Regions from separate parts of the Streptomyces sp. NPDC015127 genome, predicted to be linked through region 2. Evidence: riboswitches for the same ligand, from Rfam matches in the RefSeq annotation. Region 2 holds a riboswitch; each other region holds the start of a gene.

Region 1 (7,266 bases), on a different contig from region 2:
CATGGCTCCTCATGAAGCGGGCTGAGTGGGCAGGAGACGGTCGAAGAGCAGCTGCACGGCGCCGGACTCCGGATGCGGTACACGGTGCGCCCGTACGCCGAAGACCTCGGCCAGCAATTCGGGCGTGAGCACGTCGTGCGGAGCGCCGGAGGCGACGATCCGGCCGCTGTCGATGACGTGGAGCAGGTCGCAGTGGAGCGCGGCGAGGTTGAGGTCGTGCAGCGCGGTGAGCACGGTCAGCCCACTGCCGCGCACCAGAGCCAGCACTTCCAACTGCTGGGCGATGTCGAGGTGGTTGGTCGGCTCGTCGAGCACCAGTACGCTCGGCTGCTGCGCGAGCGCGCGGGCGATCAGGACCCGCTGCTTCTCGCCGCCGGAGAGGGTGAGGAAGCCACGGTCGGCGAGATGGCCGGCGCCGACCCTCACCAGCGCGGACTCGCACGCCTTCCGGTCTTCGTCGGTGGTCCGGGCCACCGACCGCTGGTGCGGCAGCCGCCCCATCGCCACGACCTCGGCGACCGTGAAGTCGAACTCGGTGACCGCTTCCTGGGGCAGGGCGGCCAGCCGACGGGCGCCTTCGCGCGCGCTCAGGGAGTGCAGATCCTCACCGCCGAGCCGGACCGTGCCGGTCGAGGGACGCAGGGCCCGGTAGACGCAGCGCAACAGCGTTGATTTGCCGCTGCCGTTGGGCCCGACGAGCCCGACGACCTGTCCGTCCGCCGCGCGTAGCGTGGCCTCACTCACCAGCCGCGCGCCGGCGATCTCGACCGTCAGTGCGTCTATGTCGATCCGCATCAGGCACCTCCGAAGGTGTAGGAGCGGCGGCGCATCAGCAGGACGAAGCACGGCACGCCGATGACGGCGGTCAGCACGCCCACCGGCAGCTCGACGGGCGCGAGCACCACGCGCGACAGGATGTCCACCCAGATCAGCAGGACGGCGCCCGCGAGTGGGGCGACGGCCAGCAGCCGGCGATGGTCCGCGCCGACCAGCATTCGTGCGGCGTGCGGAACCATCAGACCGACGAAACCGATCGCACCGCTCACCGCGACCACGGCCCCTGTGACGGCGGCACAGACCAGGAACAGCTCCTTGCGCAGCCTCCCCGCGTCCACCCCGAGGGCGGCCGCGGTCTCGTCACCCATCGCGAGGGCGTTCAGGCGGCGCGCCGACACAGTGAGGTGGGCGAGGCCGGCGAGCACGGCTCCCGCGGCGATCGGCACGGAGGCCCAGTTGGCTCCGCCGAGGCTGCCGAGCAGCCACATCATCGCGGAGCGGGCCGCCTCGCCGCGTTCGGCCGCGAACACCATGGACGTGGTGACGGCCGAGAAGCCGTAGTACATCGCGGTGCCCGTCAGGACGAGCCGCAGCGGGGTCAGACCACCAGCGGTTCGGGCGATCGCGTACACCAGCGTCATGGCGAGCAGCGCGGAGAGGAACGCCGCCGTGGACAGGGCCCACAGACCGAGAGCGCCGAAGGCTCCGAAGAGGAGGACAGCATTGGCGCCGACGGCCGCGCCCGAGGAGATACCGAGGACGAACGGGTCGGCGAGGGCGTTGCGGACCATGGCCTGCACGGCGACGCCGACGGCCGACAGACCGGCCCCGACGACCGCGGCCAGCACGGCTCGCGGAAAGCGCAGTTCCCACACGATGGTGTACGCCGGGACTTCGTCATGGGATATGGATCCGCCGGTCAGCCCGGCCCACAGATGACGCAGCACCTCGCCCCACGACAGCCCCGACGCCCCCATCCCCGCCCCGCAGACGATGGAGAGCACGAGCGCGGCGCACAGGGCGGAAAGGAGGAGCGGCAATGACACGCGCTTGGACGGCGCGGGGCCGGTCACGGTGAGGGCCGTGGGTCGTGGCACCGCATGTTCGCATTCCAGGGGTGTGGCCACGGGCGGATCGCCTTCGCCTCAGGCCGTGCGCCCACGTGAGCAAAGGAGCGGCCCGGGACGCGGGGCGCCCTGTGCAGCACCCTCTCGCAGTCCACGGCGAATTGACAGGAGCCTTCACCACCGCGGGTAATCGGGCTTACGGAGCCACGTGTTGGGCTCCGCCTACCGTTGCGGGTCAGCGCCGGACTTCGACCGGACTTCCCCCGCGGGGCGCTTGCAGCATAGCGTGTACCCGCTGCGGGGCTTCGTACGGGAGCGGCCGGAGCTGACCGCCGCGCAGGTCGGGCTGTCGCCGGCCACGGCCCGGTCTGCGTTCGGGCACCGGGGTGTCGTCCTCGCCGGCGACCCGGCGGAGCGGCTTGCGGCCTGGACGCGCCGGCCCGCGGCGAGGACTCGCCCTCCGTGGTGCGGGGTGCCGCGATGAGCGGCCACAAGGTCGCGTTCCTGTTCTCCGGGCAGGGCACTCAGGGGCCCCGGGATGTGCCGGGAGCTGTACGCGTCGTCGCAGGTGTTCGCCGCGGCGTTCCACGAAGTCAGGTGCAGGGCCGGCGCGAAGTGCTCACCGTCCGTTCCTGCGAGCTGGCTGTCGAACAGTGGAGTAAGCCCGTTCCACGGTGCCGCACCCGGCGCCGTGGTTGGTATACCAGCCGGCCGTTCCGGTCCGAGCAGAGCGACCTTCATCGGCCGTGTGCGTGTCGCGTGTCCGTGCCCGGTACCCGCGGCGGTTTCGCGGCAGGATGGAGACAGGGCGAGGGCGCGTGCGGCCGTCCGGGACCGTGTGCGTGGCGAAAGGTGATCCGGCCATGGAGCTCACTCTGGTGGTGCTGATCATCATCGTGGGGCTGACGTTCGACTTCACCAACGGCTTCCACGACGCCGCGAACGCGATTGCCACCTCCATCTCCACCCGGGCCCTCACGCCCCGGATCGCCCTGGCCATGGCCGCCGTGATGAACTTCCTCGGCGCCTTCCTGGGCACCGAGGTAGCCAAGACCGTCGGCAGCGGCATCATCGGTGCACCTGAGGAACTGTCGGGCCTGCTGCTGGTGATGTGCGCGCTCATCGGCGCGATCGGCTGGAACATCTTCACCTGGTGGCGGGGGCTGCCGACCTCGTCGTCCCACGCCCTGATCGGCGGACTGGTCGGTGCCGCCCTCGCCGCCTCCGCCACCGTGCACTGGACCGGCATTGTGGACAAGGTCCTGCTGCCCATGCTGCTGTCCCCGCTGGTCGGCGTGGCCCTCGGCTACACACTGCACACGATCATCCTGTGGACGTTCCGCCGCTCCGCTCCGCGCCCCGTCACCCGCCGCTTCCGCATCGCGCAGACCATCTCAGCCGCCGCCATGGGTCTCGGACACGGGCTGCAGGACGCGCAGAAGACCATGGGCGTCATCGTCCTCGCCATGGTCACGGCCGGATGGCAGGACGACTTCTCCGTACCCCTTTGGGTGATCGCGGCCGTCGCCGCGGCTATGGCCGCCGGCACCTACAGCGGCGGACGCCGCATCATCACCACCCTCGGCCGACGAATCGTCCACCTCGACCCGCCGCGCGGCTTCGCCGCCGAGACCGCCGCCACGGCCGTCCTCTACACCACCGCGTTCGTCTTCAAGGCCCCGATCTCCACCACCCAGACGATCACCGCGGCCATCCTGGGCGCCGGCGCGACCCGGCGCATCAAGGCCGTGCGCTGGCAGGTGGCCCGTTCCATCGGCACCGCGTGGATCCTCACCTTCCCCGGAGCCGGTCTGCCCGCCGCTGCCCTCTACCTGATCCTGCAAGCCATCACTGGCCTGTGACCTCAGCGGAGGCCCACGATGCCCACCCCACCCACTCCCACGTCGGGCAGGCCACCACGCGCCGGACTCCCCGACGGCCTCCCCGTGCCAGCCCGCTTCGCCCATCTGCACCCCGACGACGGCGCCTGCCTGATGGAGGCGGCCTCCTTGCTGGCCACCGGCCGCTTCACCGACCGCCCGCCCGGCACCCATCCGGTACTCGCCGCGCTCGCCCGTGCGGTCAACGACGTCGTCGACGACACCACCCGCCAGGCCCTGTGGCCGCTGGCCGCCGATCTCGCCAACGCGGACCCCGCCGACCGCACCTACGGTCCGCTGCTGGTGGGCACGGTCGTGGACGCCGCCCGCCGCGTGCGGCCCGACTCTCGGCGCCTGAAATGCCGCAGCGCGGCCTGTCACGCCCGGGCCCAGCGGCTCGCCCGAGCCCGTACCTCGACGACACCGGCCCGCATCGCCGACACGCTGTGGTGGCACGGCCCCGGCCACCACCACTTCGAACACGCCCTCCGCGTCCTGCTCACCGCCCCCGACGCCGACCAGCGCCTGTCCCGGCTCCTTCACCGGGCCGTGACCGAGGCCCGGGTCCGAACCACCAGGGAACAGGCACCGACCCACTCGGAGAGCTCCTCGCAGCGCGGATGAATCCCGGCCTGCGAAGCCGGGCCGAATCCAGGCCATGGACAGCCGGCAGCTCCCGGCCGGGAACCACGTGACGGGCTCCGACATGGCGTCGTACACGACGTCCACCACGAACGCTGTTGCGACGACGGCGACGACGGCGACGACGGCGACGACAGCGGCGGTCGACTCGGCGGCAGCGAGCACGGGCAGGGCGGCTCTGGCCGCGAGCATCGTGCCGATCAGGGTGGCGCGTCGGCCGAGTCGGTCGGAGAGCCATCCGCACAGGAGCTGGCCGACGAGCCAGCCGACTCCGAATACGGCAATGGTCCGCCCTATCAGCTGTCCGGCTTGTCAGCCAAGCCAAACGATGTCGATGAGGCACAGGCGCTGCCCGGGCCGGTTTATCCAGTAGACGGCGCTCAAGGGCTATCCCGTAACTGTGGTCGCACCGGCACCTCTCGCCGAGTTTCGGTGCATGATCGGTGGCATGGATGCCGGCGCAGTGGCGTGGTTGGGGGCGGGGGCTGCTCTAGCGGGAGCGGCGCTAGGTGCTGGAGGCGCATTGGGGGCGGCCTATCTCAGCGGCAGGTCGCAGGCCCGGTCGACCCACGTGCAATGGCGTCGGCAAGTACGACGGGATGCCTATGCCGAGTTTCTTGCCGCTGCGATGGAGCACCACAACGTGACCGAAGAGGCACACCACCTCGTGCGGCGGGACCGGCAGGCACGTGACCAGATCAGGGAGACGTTCCGTCGGGGGCGCGAGTTACTGGGCGTTCTCGATCGGCGCGGAGCGGTGGTCGACGTTGAGGGACCGGAGCTGGTGGCGGCTGCCGCCCTGCGAGTCGTCGACTCCGAGCGGAAATGGGCGGCAACGGTCTTGGGCACGTGGTGCGTTACTCCTCCACGTCGCCTATTCCGTGACCACTTCCCACCTGACGAGCAGCGGGGATACGCGTTGGAGGCTCTGCGAGTCTTCCGGCGACTCGCGCGCACCGTGCTGGATGATCCAGGCGGTGCGCTGGCGCCGCGCACGTGACTCCAGGGGCGTTGTCAGGCCGCAAGGAGACGGGTGGCCGCACCACGGCCAACCACTCCCCGGGCAACTCACAGACCATTTACGGGACCCCGCTCAGCTGGCGGGCGGACGCGGAGCGAAAGTAGACGACCGATCCGGTGCCCTTGAGTCCCACGGCCGCGCCGATCTCGCGCACGTTGGGGACTGTCCCCCGTCCCTGCGATGTGGTCGCGGATGCGGCGTTGGCGATCGGTGAGGCCCATCCCGCCCACGGGGACAACGTTCGATTTCCTGCACAGGCCTGCCCGGCTTCACGGCTGCGTGGTCGGCTGATGTCCCGCGACATCGAACCTTGATCAGTGCCATCGAAGTTCAATGACCGCGAAGTTTGCCGCCGAAGGTTGGGCAAGCAGGCGCACACTCCTTGAGCTGGGCAGTTCTGCACGCAGCTGACCTGGCATGATGCCCCCATGGAAACTGGCTTCCCATGGGGGTCCAAGCCGACCGTCGATCTCCGCCTGTGGCGCCCCGACGCCATCGTGCTGTTCGACTGGCTGATGAGCACAGACCTGAACACCGTGCCGATCACGCACCCGGCTCAAAAGCAGGCTCTCGCTGACCTGTTGGCACGTACAAGCCTCATCGCCCCGGCACAGAAGGCACTTCCGCTCTTCCGATCACATTGGACTGTGTCGCAGCCGAAGCACGGAGACTAAGAACCGGCCCCGAAGGCTGCGCCCCGTACGGCGTCTTGGCGGCGGGCCACCGCCACGCCGATGACGCCGACGATCAGCAGGACGGCGACGGTGCCGAGGGTGAAGGCTTCGAACGCGGCACGGGAGACGCCCCAGACGTCGTGGAAGACGTAGTCGATGCCGACGAGTTGTTCCAGGACTCCGGGGAAGAGCGCCGACCACGACCCGATCAGGATCCACGCGTAGACGAGCGCCGCGCAAAGCAGGAAGCCGCGCGTGCCGAAGGGGACGCGATAGGGCCGCGGGACGTCCGTCCGGCGGATCCGCAGGACGACCAGCGCGGGAATGACGACCAGGTACGACAGCAGCAGGGTGGTGACCGCGACGGTGAGCACCACGGCGAACACGGCGCCGGCGTCGCCGTCCGCCACCTGCATGGCGACCAGCATGAAGACCGTGGCCACGGCGCCGGAGAGCAGGTTCGTTCGTACCGGCGTCCCGAGCCGGGGGTGGAAGGCGCCGAGCCCTCGCCTGAAGAAGCCCCCGTCGGCCGCGGCCATGGCCTGCATGCGGTCGCTGACGATCATCCAGGCGCTGCCCTGGGTGAGCAGGGCGAAGACGAACATGACGGCGGTGATCTTCAGCAGGGGGCCGGCCGCGCCGCCGTAGACACCGAAGACGAGGCGGGCGCCTTCCATGAAGCCGCCGATGCCCGTGACCTGGTCGGCGGGTACGACGGCAAGGAGGGCGAGGACCGGCAGCAGATAGCAGCAGGCCGCGACGGCCGCGGAGCGTCCGAGTGCGGCGGGCACGTCGCGCTGGGGGTCGTGCATCTCCTCGCCGGCGGCGTTGGGTGCCTCGAAGCCGACGTAGGCGAACAGCAGGATCGGCACGAGGGCGAGGAAGCCTGCGGTCGTCGGGGTGAAGCTGGTGTCGGTCAGGCCGTCGAAGCCGTGCTGCACCCCGTAGAACACAGCGGTGAGGGTGAACACGGCGAGGGCCAGTACCTTCATCGCCGCGCCCGCGGTGGTGATCCATTTGCCGCGGCGCAGGGACACGACGGCCGTGAGGATGGCGATCCAGACGAACAGCAGCTTGAAGGTGTAGTCGGCCACCGTGCCCGACCCCAGGTGGAAGACGAAGCCGTCCCAGGTCTGTGCGGCGAGGAAGACCAGGGAGCCGCCCAGCCAGATGGGGTTGGTAACCCAGTACATGAGCGTCGTGAG
Region 2 (7,266 bases):
CGCCCAGAGTGCCCAGCACCTCCAGCAGCCTCTCCTGGCCGTGCGGATCGAGCCCCGCCGTCGGCTCGTCCAGGATGAGCACGCGCGGCCGCATCGCCACCGCGCCCGCGATCGCCGCCCGTTTGCGCTGTCCGTACGAGAGCAGGTGCGTCGGCCGGTCCCGCAGCGCCACGATGTCCATCGCCGCCAGCGCCTCGTCCACCCGGGCGCGTACCTGCTCCTCCGGCAGACCGAGGTTCATCGGGCCGAACGACACGTCCTGTTCGACCGACGCCGCGAACAACTGGTCGTCGGGATCCTGCACCACCAACTGCACGCTCGTCCGCAGCCGCGTCAGCCCGGCGCGGTCGTACGTCACCGGCTCCCCGTCCAGCCGCACGTGGCCCGTCACCGGGCGCAGTCCGCCGCTCAACAGCCGCAGCAGGGTGGTCTTTCCGCTGCCGTTGCGCCCCAGCAGCGCCGTGGCGCGGCCCTCGGCGAGCGCGAAGCCGACGCCGCTCAGCACGGCGGGCCCGTCCTCGTAGGCGAAACCGGCGTCGACGAGCTCAACGATCACAGGACGAACCTTTCCAGCAGATAGGTGAGCAGCACGATGCCGGCCAGCAGCACGGCCACGGCGGCGAGGAAGGGGCGCGAGACGGACGCCCGCGGCACGAGAACCCGCAACGTGCCGTCGTAGCCGCGTCCGGCGAGCCCCGCCTGCAGCCGACCCGCCCGGTCGAAGGCGCGGACGAACGCGGTCGCCCCCAGCCCCGCCAGCGAGCGCCACGCCGCAGCCCGGCTCGTGTGACCGAGACGGGCCGCCTGCGCCTGCCGGACACGGGACATCGCGTCCAGCAGCAGGAAACTGAGCCGGTACATCACCAGCGCGACGTCCACCACGGCAGGCGGCACGCCCGCTCGCACCAGCCGGGGCAGGACGTCGGACACCGGCGTGGTGAACGCGAACAGCAACACGCCGAGCGACGCCGCCGACGTCCGCAGCAGCAACGCGGCGGCGTGCTCGGGCCCGTCGGGCGCGAACGCCACCGGACCCGACGCGCCGCCCACGGCGAACAGCAGCGGCAGGGCGCCGGTGACACAGAACCCGAGGGGGATACGGAAGGCCCGCCACAGCTGCCGGGGCGCGACCCCGGCGGGGCCGAGCAGCACGGCGAGGGTGGCAGCCGCCACGAGAACGGCGCCGGGCCAGGGCGGCAGGCAGACGGCGGTCACCGTCAGCCCGAGCCCGAGCACGGCCTTCTCACAGGGATGGCGGCGGCGCCAGCGACTGCTGTGCGCCGCCGCGTCGATCGGCAGCACCGGCGGCTACGGCAGCTTCGCGGCGGGCGTGTCCCCGTCGTCGGCAGCGGCCCCGGTCGTCTCGCCGGCGGACCCGTCCGAGGGACCGCCGACGCGCGCGGCTGCCCGCTCCTCACCCTGCCTGCGCCCCCTGCGCAGGCCGAAGTAGTAGGCCAGCACCCCCGCGCCGATCGCGGCCTGGAGCGCGAACAGCGCCGACTCGATCTCGCCCGACGGCGGCTCGTACAGCGGGGAGAACCACGGCTCGTAGTCCGGTTCCAGCTCGGTGATCGCCGTCTCCGCCTCGCCGTCGGCACCGCTGAACGGCTGCTCCTTGTGGTCGCCGAGTCCCAGCACGAGCGGCAGGACGGCCAGCGCCGCCACGGCCAGCAACAGCAGCGTATTGATCCTCGCGTTACGGCTCATCGGACCACGGCCTCCTTCTTCGCACCCGGGACCAGCACACCGAGGCGCGCCAGGTCGCCCTTGCTGGACTGGCTCAGCAGCCGCATCACCAGCACGGTGAGCAGCCCCTCGCTGACCGCCAGGGGGATCTGCGTGACCGCGAAGATGCCTCCGAACTTGGCGAGGGCGCCCGCGAATCCGCTGCTCGGGTCGGGGAAGGCCAGCGCGAGCTGCACGCTGGTCACGCAGTATGTCGACAGGTCGGCCACGAACGCGCCGAAGAACACGGCCACCATCAGCGGCACGCCCGAGCGCCGCAGCAGGCGGTAGACCCCGTAACCGGCCCACGGGCCGACGATCGCCAGGGAGAACACGTTGGCGCCGAGCGTGGTGAGGCCGCCGTGCGCCAGCAACAAAGCCTGGAACAGCAGGGTGATCGTGCCGAGCACCGCCATGATCGGCGGCCGGAACAGGATCGCGCCGAGCCCCGTACCGGTCGGATGCGAGCAGCTGCCCGTCACCGACGGGATCTTCAGGGCGGACAGCACGAACGTGAAGGCACCGGAGGCGCCCAGCAGCAGAGTGGACTCGGGATGGGCCTTGACCTCGCGGGTCAGGGCGCGTACACCGTGGACGACGAACGGGGCGGACGCGACGCCCCAGGCGGCGGCGTGCAACGGGGGCAGATACCCCTCGGCTATATGCATGGTCGGGAGACCCTCTCCAGCACCTCGTGGATGGACAACGCGCCCTGGCCGGTCTCCTGGCTGACGGGTCATGCCGCCCGTGACTCCGCCTTCCCAGGCACCGCGGTCTCCCGCGGTGGCCCAGTGACTTCCCCTGAGGGGGTGGAGCCGGACTTCCCGATCACAGTGGCGAGGGCCGCACCGGTACTTCACCGGTTTCCCGAACACCAAGGCTCCGTGACAGTAGTGCGCCGACCAGCGACATCACAAGCCGCGCACGGGTGCATCGGCCCGCGGCCGGGTGAGCCGTTCACCACACCCGGCCGCACGAGCCTCTTCCGTCACTTCTTATTCCTTGCGGTAGCCGTACGCCTCCGATGCCGCGGCCTCCACCGCGTCCAGGTCGCCCCCGGCCGACGCGGTCACCACCGCCGCCACCGCGCCCTCGACGAACGGGGCATCCACCAGGCGGGTGCCGTCGGGCAGTTCGTCGCCCTCGGCGATGAGGGCCTTCACGGTCAGCACGGCGCTGCCCAGATCGACCAGCACGGCCACGCCCACGCCGCGGTCCACCTCCGCCGCCGCGGCCGAGACGAGCTCGGAGCTGGTGCCGAGCCCGCCGTCCGGCGTACCGCCCGCCGCGGCGACCGGAGCGAGCTCCCCGCCGCCCGCGAGCCCGCCGGCCAGCGCCGCGACCGAGCGCGCCACGTCCGCGCTGTGCGACACCAGCACGATCCCGACCCGCTTGGCGTCGTCGCTCATCAGGCCGCCTCCGCCGTCTCGGCGAGCGCGGCCACGAGCAGCGCCGACGACGTCGCCCCCGGGTCCTGGTGCCCGATGCTGCGCTCGCCGAGATAACTGGCCCTGCCCTTGCGCGCCTGCAACGGCACCGTCGCCAGCGCCCCCTGCTCGGCCGCCGCACGGGCCGCGGCGAACGAGTCCGTGCTGTCGCCGAGCGCCGCCACCGCGGGCTCCAGGGCGTCCAGCATCGTCTTGTCGCCCGCCTTCGCGCCCCCCAGCTGCGCCACGGCCGCGACACCCGCGCGCAGCGCCTCGGCCAGCTGCGCCGCGCTCACCTCGGCGTCGTCGCCGAGCGCCTTGCCGGTACGCCGCAGCAGCGTCCCGTACAGCGGCCCGGAGGCCCCGCCGACCGACGAGATCAACTGCCGCCCGGCGAGGACCAGTACGGCTCCGGGAGCCGCCGGCGGCTCCTTGTCCAGGGCCGCGACGACGGCCGCGAACCCGCGCTGGAGATTGCTGCCGTGATCGGCGTCGCCGATCGCGGAGTCCAGCTCGGTCAGACGGTCGGCCTCACGGTCCACGGCCGCGGCGGCGGTCGTCAGCCAGCGGCGGAAGAATGCGGCGTCGAGCACGAGAACTCCTCGGGTCGGGTGTTCGGTTCCAAAGGGGGCGGGGCCGGATGCTCAGCGTCCCCACCGCAGGGCGGGCGTCTGCACCGGCGCGTCCCACAGCCGCAGCAGCTCCTCGTCGACCTGGCACAGCGTCACCGAGCAGCCGGCCATGTCGAGCGAGGTCACGTAGTTGCCGACGAGCGTGCGGGCCACGGCGACATCGCGCTCGGTGAGCACCCGCTGCACCTCGGCGTTGAACCCGTACAGCTCCAGCAGGGGTGTGCCGCCCATCCCGTTGACGAGCGCGATCACCGGGCCGGTCGGGCGCAGGTCGTCGAGGACCGCGCCCACGGCGAAGTCCGCGATCTCCCGCGCCGTCATCATCGCGCGCCGCTCCCGGCCCGGCTCGCCGTGGATGCCGACGCCCAACTCCAGCTCGCCCGGCGGCAGATCGAAGGTGGGGCCGCCCTTGGCGGGAGTGCTGCAGGCGCTCAGCGCGACGCCGAAACTGCGGGAGGAGGCGTTCACCTGCCGGGCGAGGGCCTCGACCCGCTCCAGCGGGGCGCCCTCCTCGGCGGCCGCGCCCGCGATCTTCTCCACGAACAGAGTCGCACCCGTCCCGCGCCGGCCTGCCGTGTACAGGCTGTCCGTCACGGCGACGTCGTCGTCGACCAGCACGGTGGCGAGCCGCACGCCCTCGTCCTCGGCGAGCTCCGCGGCCATCTGGAAATTGAGTACGTCGCCGGTGTAGTTCTTCACGACGAACAGCACGCCCTCACCGCTCTCGACAGCGGCGGCGGCCCGCACCATCTGATCGGGCACGGGGCTGGTGAACACCTCACCCGGACAGGCCGCGTCCAGCATCCCCGGCCCGACGAACCCGCCGTGCAGCGGCTCGTGCCCCGAACCGCCTCCGGAGACGAGCGCCACCTTGCCGGCGACCGGCGCGTCCCGCCGGAGGATCACACGGTTGTCCACGTCGACATTGAGCTCGGGATACGCGGCGGCCATCCCGCGCAGCGCGTCCGCGACGACGGTCTCCGGGACGTTGATCAGCATTTTCATCGGTACCTCCTGGTGTCGCTGGCAGATGATGCCCCTGACCTGCGTTTCAGCAGGTCAGATGTGGTGTGGGCAGGTGTCGGTCTCGGCGGTCCATGTCGTCGGGAGCGGGCGGTGGCGGTACTGATGCCGACGCGATGCCGGTTGTGGTGACGGTTCGTCAGGTCTGGCCGTGTCGGAAGCGAGTCGGGTGGATTCCTGTTTCGGCAGTATCGACCTTGCGGCAGCGAAGGTCACGTTGGCCGGCACACGTTGGCCGTGACGTACGGGAGTCCGTGCCGCAGGGCGGCACGGACTCCCGGTAACGGCGACGACGCGCACGATCGTGCGCGTCGTCGCCGGTTGGTCGCTCGGTTCAGAAGGCGTGGGGGCCGAAGCGGCCCCAGGCGACGACGGCTGCCAGGACGAGCAGGATCACGTTCATGACGAGGGTCTGGTTCTCCTGCCGGCGGGCGTGCACGGTAATGGCGCCGATCATCAGCAGTATCAGCCCGGTGGCGGCCAGCGGGACGAGGACGGGGGCGACGTCCAGCAGGGCGGGAAGGATCAGGCCGATCGCGGCGAGGACCTCGGCGAGGCCGATCAGCTTGATCGCGCCGGGGGAGAACGGCTCGGCCCAGGCCATGTTGGGGCCGGCGGCCAGCTTTTCCTTCGGCTGCAACAGCTTCGCCGCGCCGGCGCCGACGAAGAGGACGGCCAGCGCGCCGGCGGTGATCCACAGAACGACGTTCATGTTTTTCCTGACTGCTCGGTGCGCGATGACGCGCTGCATGGGGTGGGCGTGATGGTGGGTCAGTGAGGGGTGTTATCGGGTGGTGGCGCGGACTCGGGCGAGCATGCGGCCGGAGTCGGGGCCGGCCAACGCGTCTGCGGGCACCACGGCGTGGGGGTGCGTGCCGAGCTGGTCGGCGGCCCGCCGGTACAGGTCGATGTAGGGCCCGAAGCGCCCGGGGGAACCGCCGATGATCGCGAGCATGAGGCGCAGGCCGTGCCGTGCGGTGCGCACGACCGACTGGGGGGAGCCGCCGACGCCGACCCAGGTGTCCAGGCGGCCGGATTCGGTCTTGGGGAACACCTCGGCGTTGTCCAGGGCCGCGCGGGTGGTGCCGCTCCAGGTGACCGGCTCCTCGTCCAGCAGCTTCACGAACAGCTCGAGCTTCTCCTCGAACAGCAGGTCGTAGTCGCTCAGGTCGTAGCCGAACAGCGGGAAGGACTCGGTGAACGAGCCTCGTCCCAAGATCGCCTGGGCGCGGCCGTGGGAGATCGCGTCCACCGTGGCGAAGCGCTGGAAGACGCGCACCGGTCGTCGGAGCTCAGCACGGTCACGCCGGAGGCGAGCGTGATGCGCGAGGTGCGGGCGGCGATGCCGGCCAGGACGGTCTCCGGGGTGGAGATCGAGTACTCCGGGCGGTGGTGCTCCCCGACGGCGATGACGTCGACGCCGAGCTCGTCGGCGAGCACGGCCTCTTCGACGAACTGCCGGATCGCGGCGGCATGGGAGACCGGCGCGCCGGAGTCGTCCGCCGGGATGTCGCCGAAGGTGTCCAGGCCCAGTACGAGATCTTCCATGGCACTCACCTTCGAGGTGATTGACGTGTCAACGTTTATTTTTCAACTATGGGCCCGATATGATTGACACGTCAAGTACGAGGGGATGTGGCCATGCCGGAACGGAAGCTGCCCACCCGCGAGGAGCTGCGCACCTGGCGGGAATTCATCGAGACCACCGAGGCGCTGCGCACGATGCTCGCCGCCCGTCTACAGGACGACACGGGTCTGTCCCCGGGCGACTACGCCGTCCTGCTCGCGCTGAGCGAGGCCGAGCAGGGTCGACTCCGCTCCTCCGAACTGGCCGTGGTGATCGGCTGGGAACGCAGCCGCCTGTCCCATCACTTGGGCCGCATGGAACGACGCGAGCTGATCCTCCGCGAGACAAGTGCCACCGACAGCCGCGGCGCGGACATCGTCCTGGCGCCCGCCGGGGCCACGGCGTTCAAAGCGGCCACGGTCCCGCACCTGCGCGCCGTCCGGGAGCTGTTCATCGACGCCTTGTCACCCGACCAGCTCGCCGCCGCGTGCGACATCGCCGCTGCCCTGCGCACCCACCTCGACCTGCGCCGCCCGAGCACCGAGTCGCCTACCGCCGACGCCGGATGACCGCTGATCATCCGATGGGCGCGCACCAGCCCATGGCGGGCAGTCGCCAGGTGCGTGGAAGATCGGGGGCGGTACGGCGCAGGACGGGGACGATCGCGCCGCCCATGAGGTGGCTGAGCCGCCAGTCCGACGGAGACCACCCCGACGAGCTGGTAGCCCAGTCGGGCGGCGCGGGCCGCTGCGTGCGAGCACCGGGAACAACAGAGGACCCCGGCCCGATGGGCGGGGGTCCTCCGAGGTGTGCGTGCGGTGATCGTCAGTGGCTGGCTGCGAGTTCGCCGCTGAGCTTGCCGTGGATCTGTGCGCTGGGGTCGTTCAGGCCC
Region 3 (7,266 bases), on a different contig from region 2:
GGTGTCGTCAGGTCCGAGCCGGTCGTAGGGCACCCCGCTCGGGGTGACGAGCACGAGGTCGCCGACCCGTACGGAGACGTTGCCGGAGGTGCCGACCACGAGGCCCTCCGCCGCGGTTCTGCGGGCCGTCGCGACGACGTCCTGCCAGGCCCGTTCGATCGTGTCCTTCTCGGCGTGATCACTCATGCCGAGGATCCTGTCAGGAGTCCGATTCGGGGCGACAGACGACGGAGGGTGTTCGAGTGGATGCCGGCTGCTGTCATAACGCCCCGGACAGCCAAACGGAATGTCTCGTACCTACTTACGGACACCACAGAGCCCGACCCAGTTCATCTTCCGTTCACCCAGGTTGCCTACGGTCGGCGGGTCAATGACGTCAAACGATTGCCTGGGTAAATGGAACACATCACGCTGCTGCTCGCGATTGTGATCGTGACAGCTCTCGTGTTCGATTTCACGAACGGTTTCCACGACACCGCCAACGCGATGGCGACGACCATCTCGACCGGCGCTCTGAAGCCCAAGACCGCGGTGGCCATGTCCGCCGTTCTGAATCTCGTCGGCGCTTTCCTGTCCGTGGAGGTCGCGAAGACGATCTCCAGTGGCCTCGTCGACGAATCAGGCATCTCACCTGAAGTCATCTTCGCGGCGCTCGTCGGCGCCATCCTGTGGAACCTGATGACCTGGCTCATCGGTCTCCCCTCCAGCTCCTCGCACGCCCTGATGGGCGGCCTCATCGGCGCCACCGTCGCCTCCGTCGGTTTCGACGCGGTCAACGGCGGCGTCGTCGTCACCAAGGTGCTGATCCCCGCGGTCGCCGCGCCGCTCGTGGCCGGTCTGGCCGCGTTCCTCGCGTCCCGGCTGACGTACAAGATCGGCCGGAACGCCGACCCGAAGGCCACCGCCAAGGGCTACCGCGCCGGTCAGATCGCCTCCGCCGGCCTCGTCTCGCTGGCGCACGGCACCAACGACGCGCAGAAGACGATGGGCATCATCACCCTGGCCCTGGTCGCGGGGAACGTCATCGCCCCGGGTTCCAACCCTCCCCTGTGGGTCATCGTCTCCGCGGGTGTCGCCATCGCGCTCGGCACCTACCTCGGCGGCTGGCGCATCATCCGCACCATGGGCAAGGGCCTGACCGACCTCCAGCCGCAGCAGGGCTTCGCCGCCCAGACCGGCGCGGCGAGCGTCATCCTCGCCTCGTCCAACCTCGGCTTCTCCCTGTCGACCACCCACTCGTGCTCCGGCGCGGTGATGGGCGCGGGCCTCGGCCGCAAGGGCGGTGTGGTCCGCTGGTCGACCGCGACCCGGATGTTCGTCGCCTGGGGCCTGACCCTGCCGGCCGCCGGTCTGGTGGCCGCGGGCTCGGAGTTCGTCACCCAGCAGGGTGACTGGGGCGTCGCCGCCGTCGCCGTCTTCCTGGTCGCGGCCTGCACCGCGATCTGGTTCGTCTCCCGCCGCCAGGTCGTCGACCACACCAACGTCAACGACGTCGAGGACCAGGAGCCCGCCGGCGTCGTCACGACCGCCATCGCGGCCGTCACCCCGCCGCCCGCGGGCGACCTCAAGACCACCATCCCGGCCCCGGCCGAGCCCGAGCCGGTCCGTCCGGCCACGGTGTAAGGAATCATCAGCATGAAGATCGACTGGGCAGCTCTCGGCTCCGTGTTCGGCGTGAGCCTCTTCGCCACCGTCGCCCTGGTGGGCCTGTTCACCCTGGGCATCGTCGGCCTGACCAAGCACGAGGCGGCGACCGCGAACGGCGGGTCGGCCACGATGGTCCGCACCGGCGCCTACGCCTGCTTCGCCCTGTGCGCCGCGGCCGTGACGTACGGCATCTATCTGATCGTCAGCTGACTCCCGCTGACTGCTGTCGTCCGCCGACGACGGCGACCCGCCCGGAGCCGGGCCGGTGGCACCTCGCGTGCCTCCGGCCCGGCTTCGGCGCATCCGGGTGTGGGGCTTCGCACACTGTCCCGCCGCAGGTCAAGGGTGAGTTGACGGGCGTTCGCGGGGCGTGGTGGACTGCCGTGGCCATCTACGGCGGCAGAAGAGGAAGTCCGGTGCGAATCCGGCGCGGTCCCGCCACTGTCACCCGGACGAACACTCCGGGGAGCCAGGAACTCTCGCCGCCGGTCACGTCGAACCAGGGCGCGGACCCTGAGTGAGGACTCTCGCCATGCCTGGCTGCCGATCAGCGCTGTCCGCCGGACACCACTTCAGGGATCGCTGACCCCGTGCGTGCCGACCGGATATTCGTGTACGGCGCCACCGTCGGCCTCGTCGTCGACCGGCTCGTCGGCGACCCCCGCCGCGGACACCCCGTCGCCGCCTTCGGGCGTGCCGCGGCCGCCGTCGAGCGCCTGCTGTGGCGCGACGACCGGGGCCGGGGCGCCCTGCACACCGCTGTCTGCGCCGGCGGCGCCGTGGCTCTGGGCGCGCTCGCGTCCCGCGCCGTGCGCCGCTCCCCCGCCGCGTCCGTCGCCCTGACCGCCGCCGCCACCTGGGCGGTCGTCGGCGGCACGTCGCTGAGCCGGGAGGCGCGCCTCGTCGGCGAGGCGCTGGCCGCCGGCGACGTCGAGGCGGCCCGCGCGCGGCTCCCCCATCTGTGCGGGCGTGACCCGCAGTCCCTGGACGAACAGCAGATCGCCCGTGCCGTCGTCGAGTCGGTCGCCGAGAACACCTCGGACGCCGTCGTCGGCGCGCTGGTGTGGGGCGCGGTCGCGGGCGTGCCCGGTCTCGTCGGCTTCCGTGCGGTGAACACGCTCGACGCGATGGTCGGCCACAAGTCGCCGCGTCACCGTCGCTACGGCTGGGCATCGGCCCGTCTCGACGACGTGGCGGGCTGGCCCGGCGCACGGCTCACCGCCGTACTCGCCGCGATCGCCGGCCCCGACCCGCGGGGGGCGGTACGCGCGTGGCGTGCCGACGCGGCGAAGCACCCGAGCCCCAACGCGGGCCCGGTGGAGGCATCATTCGCCGGAGCGCTCGGGGTACGGCTGGGCGGGACCCTCTCGTACGGGGGCCGGGTCGAGCACCGGCCCGTGCTGGGCGGGGAGGGCCGGGCCGTGGAGTTCGGCGACATCGACCGGGCCGTGCGGCTGTCGCAGCGCATCGGCGTGCTGGCGCTCGTGGCGTGCGCGGGCGCGCGACTGGCCTTGGGGGCCATGAGGGGGAGGCGTACATGAGCGGCGGCGGACTGCTGGTCGCGGGGACCACGTCGGACGCGGGAAAGAGCGTCGTCACCGCCGGCATCTGCCGGTGGCTGGTGCGGCGCGGAGTGAAGGTCGCGCCCTTCAAGGGGCAGAACATGTCCCTGAACTCGTTCGTGACGCGCGAGGGCGCGGAGATCGGGCGGGCCCAGGCGATGCAGGCGCAGGCGGCCCGAGTGGAGCCGACCGCGCTCATGAACCCGGTGCTGCTCAAGCCCGGCGGCGACCGCTCCAGCCAGGTCGTCCTGATGGGCAGGCCCGTCGGCGAGATGAGCGCGCGGGGCTATCACGGGAACCGGCAGCGCGAGCTGTTCGAGCCGGTGATGGCGTGCCTGGAGGAGCTGCGGGGCACGTATGACGCCGTGATCTGCGAGGGGGCGGGCAGTCCGGCCGAGATCAACCTGCGGCGCACGGACATCGTGAACATGGGCATCGCGCGGGCCGGACGGCTGCCCGTGGTGGTGGTCGGGGACATCGACCGCGGCGGGGTGTTCGCGCAGTTCTTCGGGACGACGGCGCTGCTCGCGCCCGAGGACCAGGCACTCGTCGCCGGCTATCTCGTGAACAAGTTCCGCGGTGACGTGAGCCTGCTGGAGCCCGGGCTCGACATGCTGCGAGGGCTCACGGGGCGGCGGACGTTCGGCGTCCTGCCGTACGCGCACGGGCTCGGCATCGACGAGGAGGACGGCCTGAGGGTCTCCCTGCGCGGCGCGGTCCGGGAGTCGGTCGTCGCTCCGCCGGTCGGCGAGGACCTGCTGCGGGTCGCGGTGTGCGCGGTGCCGCTGATGTCGAACTTCACCGACGTGGACGCACTCGCCGCCGAACCGGGCGTCGTGGTCCGGTTCGTGGACCGGCCCGAGGAGCTGGCCGATGCCGACCTGGCGGTCGTCCCCGGCACGCGGGGCACGGTGAAGGCGCTGGCGTGGCTGCGGGAGCGCGGGCTGGCGCAGGCCCTGGTCCGCCGCGCGGCGGAGGGCAGGCCGGTGCTCGGCATCTGCGGCGGCTACCAGGCGCTGTCGGAGCGCATCGAGGACGAGGTCGAGTCGAAGGCGGGCGCGGTCGACGCGCTCGGGCTGCTGCCGGTACGCGTGCGGTTCGCGCGGGAGAAGACCCTTGCGCGCCCCGTCGGCGAGGCGCTCGGCGAGCGGGTGGAGGGGTACGAGATCCACCACGGCGTCGCCGAGGTGCTGGGCGGGGAGGGGTTCATCTCTGATGACAAGGGACACAGCCTGGACGGCTGCCGGGTCGGGTCCGTGTGGGGCACGCACTGGCACGGCTCGCTGGAGAGCGACGGCTTCCGCCGGGCGTTCCTGCGGGAGGTCGCCGCGCAGGCGGGCCGCCGGTTCGTGCCGGCGCCGGACACGAGCTTCGGCACGCTGCGCGAGGAGCAGCTGGACCGGCTCGGCGATCTGATCGAGGAGCACGCGGACACGGACGCGCTGCTGCGGCTGATCGAACAGGGCCCGCCGGCCGGACTGCCGTTCGTCCCACCGGGTGCGCCGTGAACGCGGGTGGCGCCTGCGGTGCGCTTGTTCCCTGCCCCTCCCCCTACGCCTGGCGGCGTGGGGGGACCCCCACCTCCCGAACCGGGGCCCCGCCCCGGACCCCGTTTCGGGGGCTCTGCCCCCGTACCCCCGCGCCTCAATCGCCGGCGAGGCTCCCTCTGCCCGGCCCCAGCCAAGGAGTGATCGACGGATGAGCACCTCCTATCCGTTCACCGCGGTCGTCGGGATGGACGATCTGCGGCTGGCGCTGCTGCTCAACGCGGTCAGTCCGGCGGTCGGCGGCGTGCTCGTGCGCGGGGAGAAAGGGACCGCCAAGTCGACTGCGGTCCGTGCGCTCGCGTCGCTCCTGCCGGACGTCGACGTCGTCGCCGGATGCCGTTTCTCCTGCGCGCCCGCGGCGCCGGACCCGGCCTGCCCGGACGGGACGCATGAGGACGACTCGGGGACGCGGCGCCCCGCGCGCATGGTCGAACTGCCCGTCGGCGCCTCCGAGGACCGGCTCGTCGGCGCACTCGACATCGAACGGGCCCTCGCCGAGGGCGTGAAGGCCTTCGAGCCGGGACTGCTCGCCGACGCGCACCGCGGGATCCTGTACGTCGACGAGGTGAATCTGCTCCACGACCACCTGATCGACCTGCTGCTGGACGCGGCCGCCATGGGCGCCTCGTACGTCGAGCGCGAAGGCGTCTCCGTACGGCACGCCTCGCGCTTCCTGCTCGTCGGCACGATGAACCCCGAAGAGGGCGAACTGCGGCCGCAGTTGCTGGACCGCTTCGGCCTCACGGTGGAGGTCGCCGCCTCCCGGGACCCGGACCAGCGGGTGGAAGTCGTACGGCGCAGGCTGGCGTACGACGACGACCCTGCGGGTTTCACTGCCCGCTGGGCGGACGAGGAGACGGCGCTGCGGGAGCGTGTCGTGGCGGCGCGGGAGCTGCTGCCGCGCGTGGTCCTGGGCGACGCGGTGCTGCGTCAGATCGCGGCCACGTGCGCGGCGTTCGAGGTGGACGGCATGCGCGCGGACATCGTGATGGCGCGCACCGCGACGGCCCTGGCGGCCTGGGCGGGGCGCGACGAGGTCACCACCGACGATGTGCGCCAGGCCGCGCTGCTCGCACTGCCGCACCGCCGGCGGCGCAATCCCTTCGACGCTCCGGGCCTCGACGAGGACAAGCTCGACGAGACCCTGGAGCAGTTCCGCGACGACGAGCCCGACCCTGACCCCGACCCGGACCCGGACCCCGGCTCCGGTCCTGACGGCGGCGGCCCCGGCGGCGGGGTGCCCCCTCAGGGCCAGGGCCCGGACGCGCCGTCCGAGCCGGCCGAGGCGGACCCGCAGCCCGCACCGGCCCCCGGTGCCGGACGCGGTGAGCAGCAGCCCGTACGGGCCTCCGAGCCGTTCCGCACCAAGACGCTCAGTGTGCCCGGGCTCGGTGAGGGCGCGGCGGGCCGCAGGTCCCGGGCGCGGACCGAGCACGGGCGGACGACCGGGTCCCGGCGCCCCCGGGGCACGCTCACGAAACTGCACCTCACTGCCACTGTGCAGGCCGCGGCGCCCCATCAGCGCGCTCGCGGACGCAGCGGTCCCGGCCTGGTGGTGCGCCGCGACGATCTGCGGCAGGCGACCCGCGAGGGACGTGAGGGGAACCTCGTGCTGTTCGCGGTGGACGCCTCGGGCTCCATGGCGGCCCGGCAGCGGATGAGCGCGGTCAAGGGCGCGGTCCTGTCTCTGCTGCTCGACGCCTACCAGCGGCGTGACAAGGTCGGCCTGATCACGTTCCGCGGGAAGGACGCGGAGCTGGTGCTGCCGCCCACGTCGTCGGTGGACGCGGCCGCGGCCCGGCTGGAGCAGCTGCCGACGGGCGGGCGTACGCCGCTGGCTGCGGGCCTGCTGAAGGCGCACGAGGTGCTGCGCGTCGAGCGCCTGCGCGACCCCTCGCGCCGCCCGCTGCTCGTCGTGGTGACGGACGGCCGCGCCACGGCACGGGGTGCGGGCGACGCGTTCGCGCTCGCGCTGCGCGCCGCGCGGCTGCACGCCGCCGAGGGCACGGCATCGGTCGTCGTGGACTGCGAGTCCGGATACGTACGGCTCGGTCTGGCCGGCACCCTCGCCGGCGAACTCGGCGGCACCGCCGTCACGCTCGACGAACTGCGCGCCGACTCGATCGCCGGGCTCGTCAAGGACGTTCGCAACGTACACGCCATCAGCAGAAGGGCCGCGTAAATGCCGCAGGGACAGCCGTCCGTCGTACCGGACGACGGACTCACCACCCGTCAGCGCCGCAACCGTCCGCTCGTTTTCGTCCACACGGGCATCGGCAAGGGCAAGTCGACCGCCGCGTTCGGACTCGCGCTGCGGGCCTGGAACCAGGGCTGGCCGGTGGGGGTCTTCCAGTTCGTGAAGTCGGCCAAGTGGAAGGTCGGCGAGGAGAACGCGCTCAAGGTGCTCGGTGCGAGCGGCGAGGGCGGCACGGTCGCCTGGCACAAGATGGGCGAGGGCTGGTCGTGGATCCAGCGCCCCACCGCCGAGGGCGAGCTGTCCAACGAGGACA
Region 4 (7,266 bases), on a different contig from region 2:
GAGTGGACCGTGTGGCCGGGCTCCGCGGTCTGGTTCGCCGTACGGTTCGAGGCGTCCTTGAAGGTCATCCAGCCGTTGCCGGTCTGGGCGAGGGTGCGCATCATGCGGCCGTACAGGTCGCGCGCCGGGATCGTCTTGCGGGCCAGGCCCGCCGCCTCGGCCCTGCGGTAGGCGGCGTCGAACTCCTCGCCCCACAGGTCGACCAGCTCGGGCACGTCGGCCGGCGAGAACAGCGACCAGTCGGAGCCGGCCTCGACGCGCCGCATGAACTCGTCGGGGATCCAGTGCGCCAGGTTGAGGTTGTGCGTACGCCGGGCGTCCTCGCCGGTGTTGTCGCGCAGCTCCAGGAACTCCTCGATGTCCGCGTGCCACGTCTCCAGATAGATCGCCGCGGCGCCCTTGCGCCGGCCGCCCTGGTTCACGGCGGCGACCGAGGCGTCGAGCGTCTTGAGGAACGGGACGATGCCGTTCGAGTGCCCGTTGGTGCCGCGGATCAGCGAACCGCGGGCGCGGATACGGGAGTACGAGAGCCCGATGCCGCCCGCGTGCTTGGACAGCCGCGCCACCTGGTGGTAGCGGTCGTAGATCGAGTCGAGCTCGTCGAGCGGCGAGTCCAGCAGGTAGCAGGACGACATCTGCGGGTGGCGGGTGCCGGAGTTGAAGAGCGTGGGGGAGGAGGGGAGGTAGTCGAGCCGGCTCATCAGGCCGTACAGGTCGGCGACCTCGTCCACCGCGCGGACGGTGTCGTCCTCGGCGAGGCCGCAGGCGACGCGCAGCATGAAGTGCTGCGGCGTCTCGACGACCTGACGGCTCAGCGGGTGGCGCAGCAGATAGCGGCTGTAGAGCGTGCGCAGACCGAAGTAGCCGAACCGGTCGTCCGCGGCCGGGTCGACGAGCGCGTCCAGCCGGTCCGCGTGCAGCGCCACGAAGGCGGCCGTGCGGTCGGAGATCAGGCCCTCGCGGTGCCCGACGGCGACGGAGGCGGAGAACGCCACGGCGCCCTGGCCGGCCGCCTCGTCCGCGATCGTGCGGGTCAGCAGCCGGGCGGCGAGACGGGAGTAGACCGGGTCCTCGGAGATCAGACCGGCGGCGGCGTCGGTGGCGAGGGCGCGCAGTTCGGCCTCGTCCGACCCGGCGTGCCGCCCGCGCAGCGCGGCGGCGGCGACCCGGCCGGGGTCGGCGTCGGGCAGATCGGCCGTCAGGTCCGTGAGGGTCCGCAGCAGATCAGATCCGCGGCCCGAAGGGCCTCCGTTGAGGGCGGTGGTGGGAGACGGGTGGGCGGTGCCGGGGCCGTCGGTGGTCTGTTCCGCGATACCTGAAGCCGGATCGGCTGGCGCGATGGTCATGTGGTGCTCTCCCTCGCTCGGCTCTGGGCCGGCGGGGAGGCGGGGGCCGATGCAGGGGCGGGCCCGCTCACGGGCAGCACGGTGCACGGCGTCCACCGGCCCAACCGCGAGGCCCGGACGTCTCGGCACCCGGTTCGGTCGAGCCGGGTGCACCGTCGGCAGGTCCTCGGACTTGTCGGATACGGCAAAGCGCACCGGATCACACCGTTGCGGGACAGTTCCGGATTCGCACCGGATTCCCCTGCGGCGACAGCGAGCACGAGCATACATGTGGGGGCCGAGAGTTGGCGCACCCCCCACATGTTGTGTCCCGCAGGATCAGAGGTCGAGTGCGTACGTCAGCAGCGTCAGGTTCGGGACCGGGCTCCAGTCCCGCTCCGGGGTGCGGACGAAGCCCAGCCGTTCGTATATCCGGTGTGCCGCGTGCATCGCGGGCTGGGTCGACAGGACCACGCGCCGGCATCCGGGCACGGTCCGCGCCCGCTCCACACAGGCGCGCACCAGTGCCTCGCCCGCCCCGCGGCCGCGCGCCGCCTCGGCGACCGCCAGCGTGCGGAACTCGGCCTCGCCGGGGCCGGCGACATCGGCGTACGGACCGCCGGAGGGGACGAACGCCACCCCGCCGAACAGCGTGCCCGAACCGCCCACGGCCACGTACACCTCCGTGCCCGCGGCACGGCCCGCCACATCCCTCAGCACCCGAAGGTACGGGTCGTCCTCGCCGAACTCGAGCAGCCCGCCGCGCAGATACGCCTGCGCGGTCAGCTCACCGAGCTCCTCGTACTCTCCCGGTTCGATGCGCCTGATCGTGATGTCCATGCCCGGCAGTGTGCATCAGAGCACGGCGAAGGGCCGCCGCATTTCCCGGGCGGGAGATGCGGCGGCCCTTCGGCCGGGAACGGGTCAGTGACCGCCGGGAGCGCCCGCCGTGGCCGGCGGGAGCTCCACCTTGACGCCCGGGTCGCCCGCGTCCGCCGTGTAGTCGGACGGGCTGGTCTCGTCGACGCCGTCGGGGGCCTTGGCCGCCCTGAGGACGACGGTGAGCACCACGGTGACGACGAGGTTCAGCACGAACGCGGTGAGGCCGATGTAGCCGATCTCGCCGATGCCGGGGATCTCGGCCGACGAGCCGCCGAAGTGCTTCTGGGTCGGGCTCGCCACGCCGTACGCGGCGGCCGTGCCGTAGATCATGCCGACCGCCCAGCCGGCGATGAGCGCCCAGCGGTGGAACCAGCGGGTGAACAGGCCGCCCACCAGGGCCGGGAACGTCTGCAGGATCCAGATGCCGCCCAGCAGCTGGAAGTTGATCGCCACGGTCTTGTCCATGGTGAGGACGAAGACCAGGGCACCGACCTTGACCAGCAGCGAGACCAGCTTGGAGACCTTGGTCTCCTGTGCCGGGGTCGCGTCGGGCTTGAGGAAGTCCTTGTAGATGTTCCGGGTGAACAGGTTGGCCGCGGCGATCGACATGATGGCCGCGGGGACCAGCGCGCCGATGCCGATCGCGGCGAACGCGACGCCCGCGAACCAGTCCGGGAACATGTTCTCGAACAGCTGCGGAATGGCCAGCTGACCGTTGGTCACCTTCACACCCGCCGCGATCGCCATGAAGCCGAGCAGCGCCAGCAGGCCCAGCATCAGCGAGTACAGCGGCAGGATCGTGGTGTTGCGGCGGATCACCTCACGGCTGCGCGAGGACAGCGTCGCCGTGATGGAGTGCGGGTACATGAACAGCGCGAGCGCCGAGCCGAGCGCCAGCGTGGCGTAGCCCCACTGGCCCATCTCGCCGGGCACCAGCGCACCGCGCGGCTTGTCGGTCGCCGGGTTGATCTGGCTGTACGCCTCGCCGGCCTTGGCGAAGATGTCGTCGAAGCCGCCCAGCTTGATCGGGATGTAGATGATCGCCACCGCGATGACGATGTAGATCAGCGTGTCCTTGACGAAGGCGATGAGCGCCGGGGCGCGCAGGCCGGAGGAGTACGTGTAGGCCGCGAGCACACCGAAGGCGATCAGCAGCGGCAGGTCCTTGATGAACCAGTTGGTGTCCTCGCCGCCGCCGACGCCCATGACGTCGAGCACGGCCTGGATGCCGACCAGCTGGAGGGCGATGTACGGCATGGTGGCGAGGATGCCGGTGACGGCGACCGCCAGGGACAGGCCCTTGGAGCCGAAGCGTCCGCGGACGAAGTCCGAGGTCGTGACGTAGCCGTGCTTGTGCGACACCGACCACAGGCGCGGCAGGAAGGTGAAGATCAGCGGGTAGACGAGGATCGTGTAGGGCACGGCGAAGAAGCCGGCCGCGCCCGCCGCGTAGATGGCCGCCGGAACGGCGACGAAGGTGTACGCGGTGTACAGGTCGCCGCCGAGCAGGAACCAGGTCACCCAGGTGCCGAACGATCTGCCGCCGAGGCCCCATTCGTCGAGGCTGTTCTCGTTCTCGGCCTTGCGCCAGCGCGCGGCCAGGAAGCCCATGACCGTCACGGCCACGAAGAAGAAGATGAAGACGCCGAGTGCGACGCCGTTGACGCCGTCCTTCATCGGGACGCACCCCCCTTGCGTGAGCGCTGGTCACGCTGCCACAGCTTGTAAGCGATCATCGTCAGCGCTGTCGACACCAGGACCCAGAGCATCTGGTACCAGTAGAAGAACGGCATGCCGATGAACGTCGGCTCGACCTTCGCGTAGGAACCGACCCAGAGCATCGCCACGAACGGCGCGAAGAGGCAGAGGGCGATGATCACGCGCACCGGTGTGACGACCGGTTGTTTCGCTTCGGGCGCTTCAGGCGCGTCCGGTGCCTCGGGCACTGCTGACATGCGGCTCCGTCCCCTCACTGGTCACCTGTGTAATGCGCAGGAAATGTAGGCGAGCCGTCCGAGCCTCGTCACCCCCCGTCCGCATATCGGTACGGCAACGACTTCACGCCACGGCTGCGCAAAACATGACATGGCGTCGCAACCCGCTGCGACGCCATGCCGGACACCCTGTCAGGTGAGGGACTACGGGCCCGCCCGGACCGCGACGCGGGCCGGTTCCGGGTCCGGGGGTCCGCCTCAGTCGTTCGGCCGCTTGAGCCTCGCCACGCTGTGCTTTCCCGGGGGCAACCCCCGGACCCCCGGCCGGTTCCGGGCCTGGGGTCCGCGTCAGTCGTTCGGCCGCTTGAGCCTCGCCACGAACTTGTAGCGGTCGCCGCGGTACACCGAGCGCACCCACTCCACCGGTTCGCCCTGGGCGTCCAGCGAGTGGCGCGAGAGCATCAGCATCGGCAGGCCCACGTCCGTGCCGAGCAGGCCCGCCTCGCGCGGCGTGGCGAGCGACGTCTCGATCGTCTCCTCGGCCTCGGCGAGATGGACGTCGTAGACCTCCGCGAGGGCGGTGTAGAGCGAGGTGTACTTGACGAGCGAGCGGCGCAGCGCGGGGAAGCGCTTGGCCGACAGGTGCGTGGTCTCGATCGCCATGGGCTCGCCGCTGGCCAGCCGCAGGCGCTCGATGCGCAGCACCCGCCCGCCCGTCGAGATGTCGAGCAGCCCGGCGAGGGTGTCGTCGGCTGTGACGTACCCGATGTCCAGCAGCTGGGACGTGGGTTCCAGGCCCTGGGCCCGCATGTCCTCGGTGTACGAGGTGAGCTGGAGCGCCTGGGAGACCTTGGGCTTGGCGACGAAGGTGCCCTTGCCCTGGATGCGCTCCAGCCGCCCCTCGACGACGAGCTCCTGGAGCGCCTGCCGCACGGTCGTGCGGGACGTGTCGAACTCGGCGGCGAGTGTGCGCTCAGGCGGCACCGGGGTGCCGGGCGGCAGTGTCTCGGTCATGTCGAGCAAGTGCCGCTTCAGCCGGTAGTACTTGGGCACGCGCGCGGTACGGGTGCCTGCTGCCCCGCTCTCGGCTTCGGTGCCGGCCCCGTCCGTGGTCATGACCCGCCTTCCCGACTGCTGCGCTCCTGCCGTCACCGGCTCCTCCGTCTCCAGGCCCTGTCCGGACCCAGGCCCTGTCCGGCCGATCTTGCCGGGCTCGCGTGCCCTGGTGCGCACGCTCGCTGCGTTGTCGTCATTCGCCGACGCTCCGCGTCGACTCAATCCTCCGCCTTGCGATCGCACGCACCAGACCCCGCTCGCTGATCCGGCCTGATCGACCGGACAGGACCTAGCGGCTCACATGGTGGCACGGACCGGTCACGGGTCGTCGCCCTCCCTCAGGTGTCGGTCCGATAACGGACCCGACTGCCCTTCTTATACACCCTTGACACCCCTAAAGGTCTAGGCCAAGCTCCCGGTACTGGTCTAAACCATTAAAGATCAGATCCCGGCCCCAGGGCAGAATCCGGCGCGCCACCGTCAAGTGCTGCGCGACTCCCGGGTGGTGGGGGGGACTCTTGCATCCCTTGAGGAGGGTGGCGTGAAGCGCAATCTCGTAGCAGCGGTGGGTGTGGCGGCCATGATGGCGTCGGTCGCGGCGTGCGGCTCGGACGGCGGGGCCGAGTCGGCCAAGAACCCGAAGGACCGCAAGGAGACGCTGACCGTCTGGCTGATGGTCGACGCGCAGTCCACGTGGCCCGAGCTGGTGAAGGACGTCAACGCCCAGTTCAACGCCAAGTACCCGGGCGTGAAGGTCAACGTCCAGTACCAGCAGTGGGCGGACAAGACCAAGAAGCTCGACGCCGCGCTCTCCGGCGACAAGTTCCCGGACGTGGTCGAGCTCGGCAACACCGAGACGATGACGTACATCCTCAACGGCGCCCTCGGCGAGATCGACCCGAAGAAGTACGAGAACTCGGACACCTGGATCGGCGGCCTCAAGGACACCTGCACCTACGAGGGCAAGCAGTACTGCGTGCCGTACTACGCCGGTGCGCGCGTGGCCATCTACAACAAGGACATGTTCAAGGCGGGCGCGGGGACCGAGACCCTGCCCACCACCGAGGCCGAGCTGACCGCCGCCCTCGACAAGGTCCAGGCGAAGTACGGCAAGGACAAGGCGTTCTCGCCGCTCTACCTGCCCGGCCGCTACTGGTACGCCGCCATGTCCTACGTCGCCGCGTACGGCGGCGAGATCGCCACCTACGACGAGGGCAAGAAGGAGTGGAAGGCCGCTCTGTCCACGCCCGAGGCGCAGAAGGGCATCAAGCACTTCGTCGACCTGGTGACCAAGTACAACCACGGCGACAAGACGAAGGACGAGCAGGACCACGCCAACGTCATGGCCAACGAGAAGGCCGCGCTGCTCTACGGCAACGGCTGGGAGGCCGGCAGCGTCACCGACCCGGCGGGCAACGGGAACGCCGAGCTCAAGGACAAGATCCTCACCGCGGGCATGCCCGGCCCGAACGGCAAGGCGCTGCCGTCCTTCATCGGCGGCTCCGACCTCGCCACCATCTCCAAGTCCAAGGTCCAGGACCTCGGCGAGGAGTGGATCTCGATGTTCACCAGCGCCAAGTCGCAGGAGGTCCTGGCCGCCAAGAACATCCTGCCGAACAACACCAAGCAGCTGGAGCCGCTCAAGGCCAAGCCGGAGACCGCGGCGATCGCGGCCGCGGTGCCGGACGCCTGGTTCACCCCGATCGCGCCGGGCTGGGCCGCGATCGAGAAGAAGGAGGTCCTGGAGCTGATGCTGCTGGACATCATCAAGGGCGCGTCGGTCGAGGAAGCCACGAAGAAGGCCGACGAGGAGATCGACAAGCTGATCAACGAGCAGTCCTGACACCGGACTTCCCGCAGCGTTGAGCTCACCGCGGGGGTGGCGCCCCGTGCCCCGGCACGGGGCGCCACCCCCGCACTCCGGTACCTCCCGGCCCGTACGTCCGAACGGAAGGCCCAGCACCCATGAGTGCCGCCGACATCAAAGCAGCCGACCCGGTGGTGCCCGTACCGCGGCACCCGGAGGGGATCGGCACCCAGCAGCCGCAGGGTCAGGCGCCCAGGTCCCG

What was found. Region 2 has a riboswitch for cobalamin ahead of ACF08N_RS35045 (energy-coupling factor ABC transporter permease). Riboswitches for the same ligand answer to the same signal wherever they lie in the genome.
Region 1: it holds a riboswitch for cobalamin, as region 2 does, so the genes downstream of both, ACF08N_RS00095 (FecCD family ABC transporter permease) here and ACF08N_RS35045 (energy-coupling factor ABC transporter permease) in region 2, are expected to answer to the same signal.
Region 3: it holds a riboswitch for cobalamin, as region 2 does, so the genes downstream of both, ACF08N_RS32815 (cobalamin biosynthesis protein) here and ACF08N_RS35045 (energy-coupling factor ABC transporter permease) in region 2, are expected to answer to the same signal.
Region 4: it holds a riboswitch for cobalamin, as region 2 does, so the genes downstream of both, ACF08N_RS18475 (ribonucleoside-diphosphate reductase subunit alpha) here and ACF08N_RS35045 (energy-coupling factor ABC transporter permease) in region 2, are expected to answer to the same signal.

What each region holds. Positions count from the first base shown of each region.
Region 1 is NZ_JBIBVE010000001.1:15,101-22,366, forward strand. It holds gene ACF08N_RS00090 (ABC transporter ATP-binding protein) at 10-795, opposite strand; gene ACF08N_RS00095 (FecCD family ABC transporter permease) at 795-1,874, opposite strand; cobalamin riboswitch at 2,008-2,141, opposite strand; gene ACF08N_RS00100 (anion permease) at 2,708-3,706, shown strand; gene ACF08N_RS00105 (hypothetical protein) at 3,725-4,348, shown strand; gene ACF08N_RS00110 (hypothetical protein) at 5,010-5,366, shown strand; gene ACF08N_RS00115 (hypothetical protein) at 5,816-6,061, shown strand; gene ACF08N_RS00120 (APC family permease) at 6,058-7,266, opposite strand, start outside.
Region 2 is NZ_JBIBVE010000031.1:444-7,709, forward strand. It holds gene ACF08N_RS35030 (energy-coupling factor ABC transporter ATP-binding protein) at 1-556, opposite strand, end outside; gene cbiQ (cobalt ECF transporter T component CbiQ) at 553-1,302, opposite strand; gene ACF08N_RS35040 (energy-coupling factor ABC transporter substrate-binding protein) at 1,309-1,707, opposite strand; gene ACF08N_RS35045 (energy-coupling factor ABC transporter permease) at 1,704-2,393, opposite strand; cobalamin riboswitch at 2,422-2,619, opposite strand; gene ACF08N_RS35050 (PTS-dependent dihydroxyacetone kinase phosphotransferase subunit DhaM) at 2,721-3,134, opposite strand; gene dhaL (dihydroxyacetone kinase subunit DhaL) at 3,134-3,745, opposite strand; gene dhaK (dihydroxyacetone kinase subunit DhaK) at 3,797-4,789, opposite strand; gene ACF08N_RS35065 (DoxX family protein) at 5,142-5,519, opposite strand; partial or broken gene ACF08N_RS35070 (LLM class flavin-dependent oxidoreductase) at 5,664-6,355, opposite strand; gene ACF08N_RS35075 (MarR family winged helix-turn-helix transcriptional regulator) at 6,449-6,943, shown strand; gene ACF08N_RS35080 (SulP family inorganic anion transporter) at 7,200-7,266, opposite strand, start outside.
Region 3 is NZ_JBIBVE010000023.1:9,258-16,523, reverse strand. It holds gene ACF08N_RS32830 (class II aldolase/adducin family protein) at 1-186, opposite strand, end outside; gene ACF08N_RS32825 (anion permease) at 397-1,623, shown strand; gene ACF08N_RS32820 (hypothetical protein) at 1,636-1,857, shown strand; cobalamin riboswitch at 2,013-2,148, shown strand; gene ACF08N_RS32815 (cobalamin biosynthesis protein) at 2,238-3,188, shown strand; gene ACF08N_RS32810 (cobyric acid synthase) at 3,185-4,717, shown strand; gene ACF08N_RS32805 (putative cobaltochelatase) at 4,908-6,938, shown strand; gene cobO (cob(I)yrinic acid a,c-diamide adenosyltransferase) at 6,939-7,266, shown strand, end outside.
Region 4 is NZ_JBIBVE010000008.1:339,596-346,861, reverse strand. It holds gene ACF08N_RS18475 (ribonucleoside-diphosphate reductase subunit alpha) at 1-1,346, opposite strand, end outside; cobalamin riboswitch at 1,486-1,629, opposite strand; gene ACF08N_RS18470 (GNAT family N-acetyltransferase) at 1,665-2,165, opposite strand; gene mctP (monocarboxylate uptake permease MctP) at 2,250-3,884, opposite strand; gene ACF08N_RS18460 (DUF3311 domain-containing protein) at 3,881-4,162, opposite strand; gene ACF08N_RS18455 (GntR family transcriptional regulator) at 4,490-5,257, opposite strand; gene ACF08N_RS18450 (sugar ABC transporter substrate-binding protein) at 5,739-7,040, shown strand; gene ACF08N_RS18445 (carbohydrate ABC transporter permease) at 7,163-7,266, shown strand, end outside.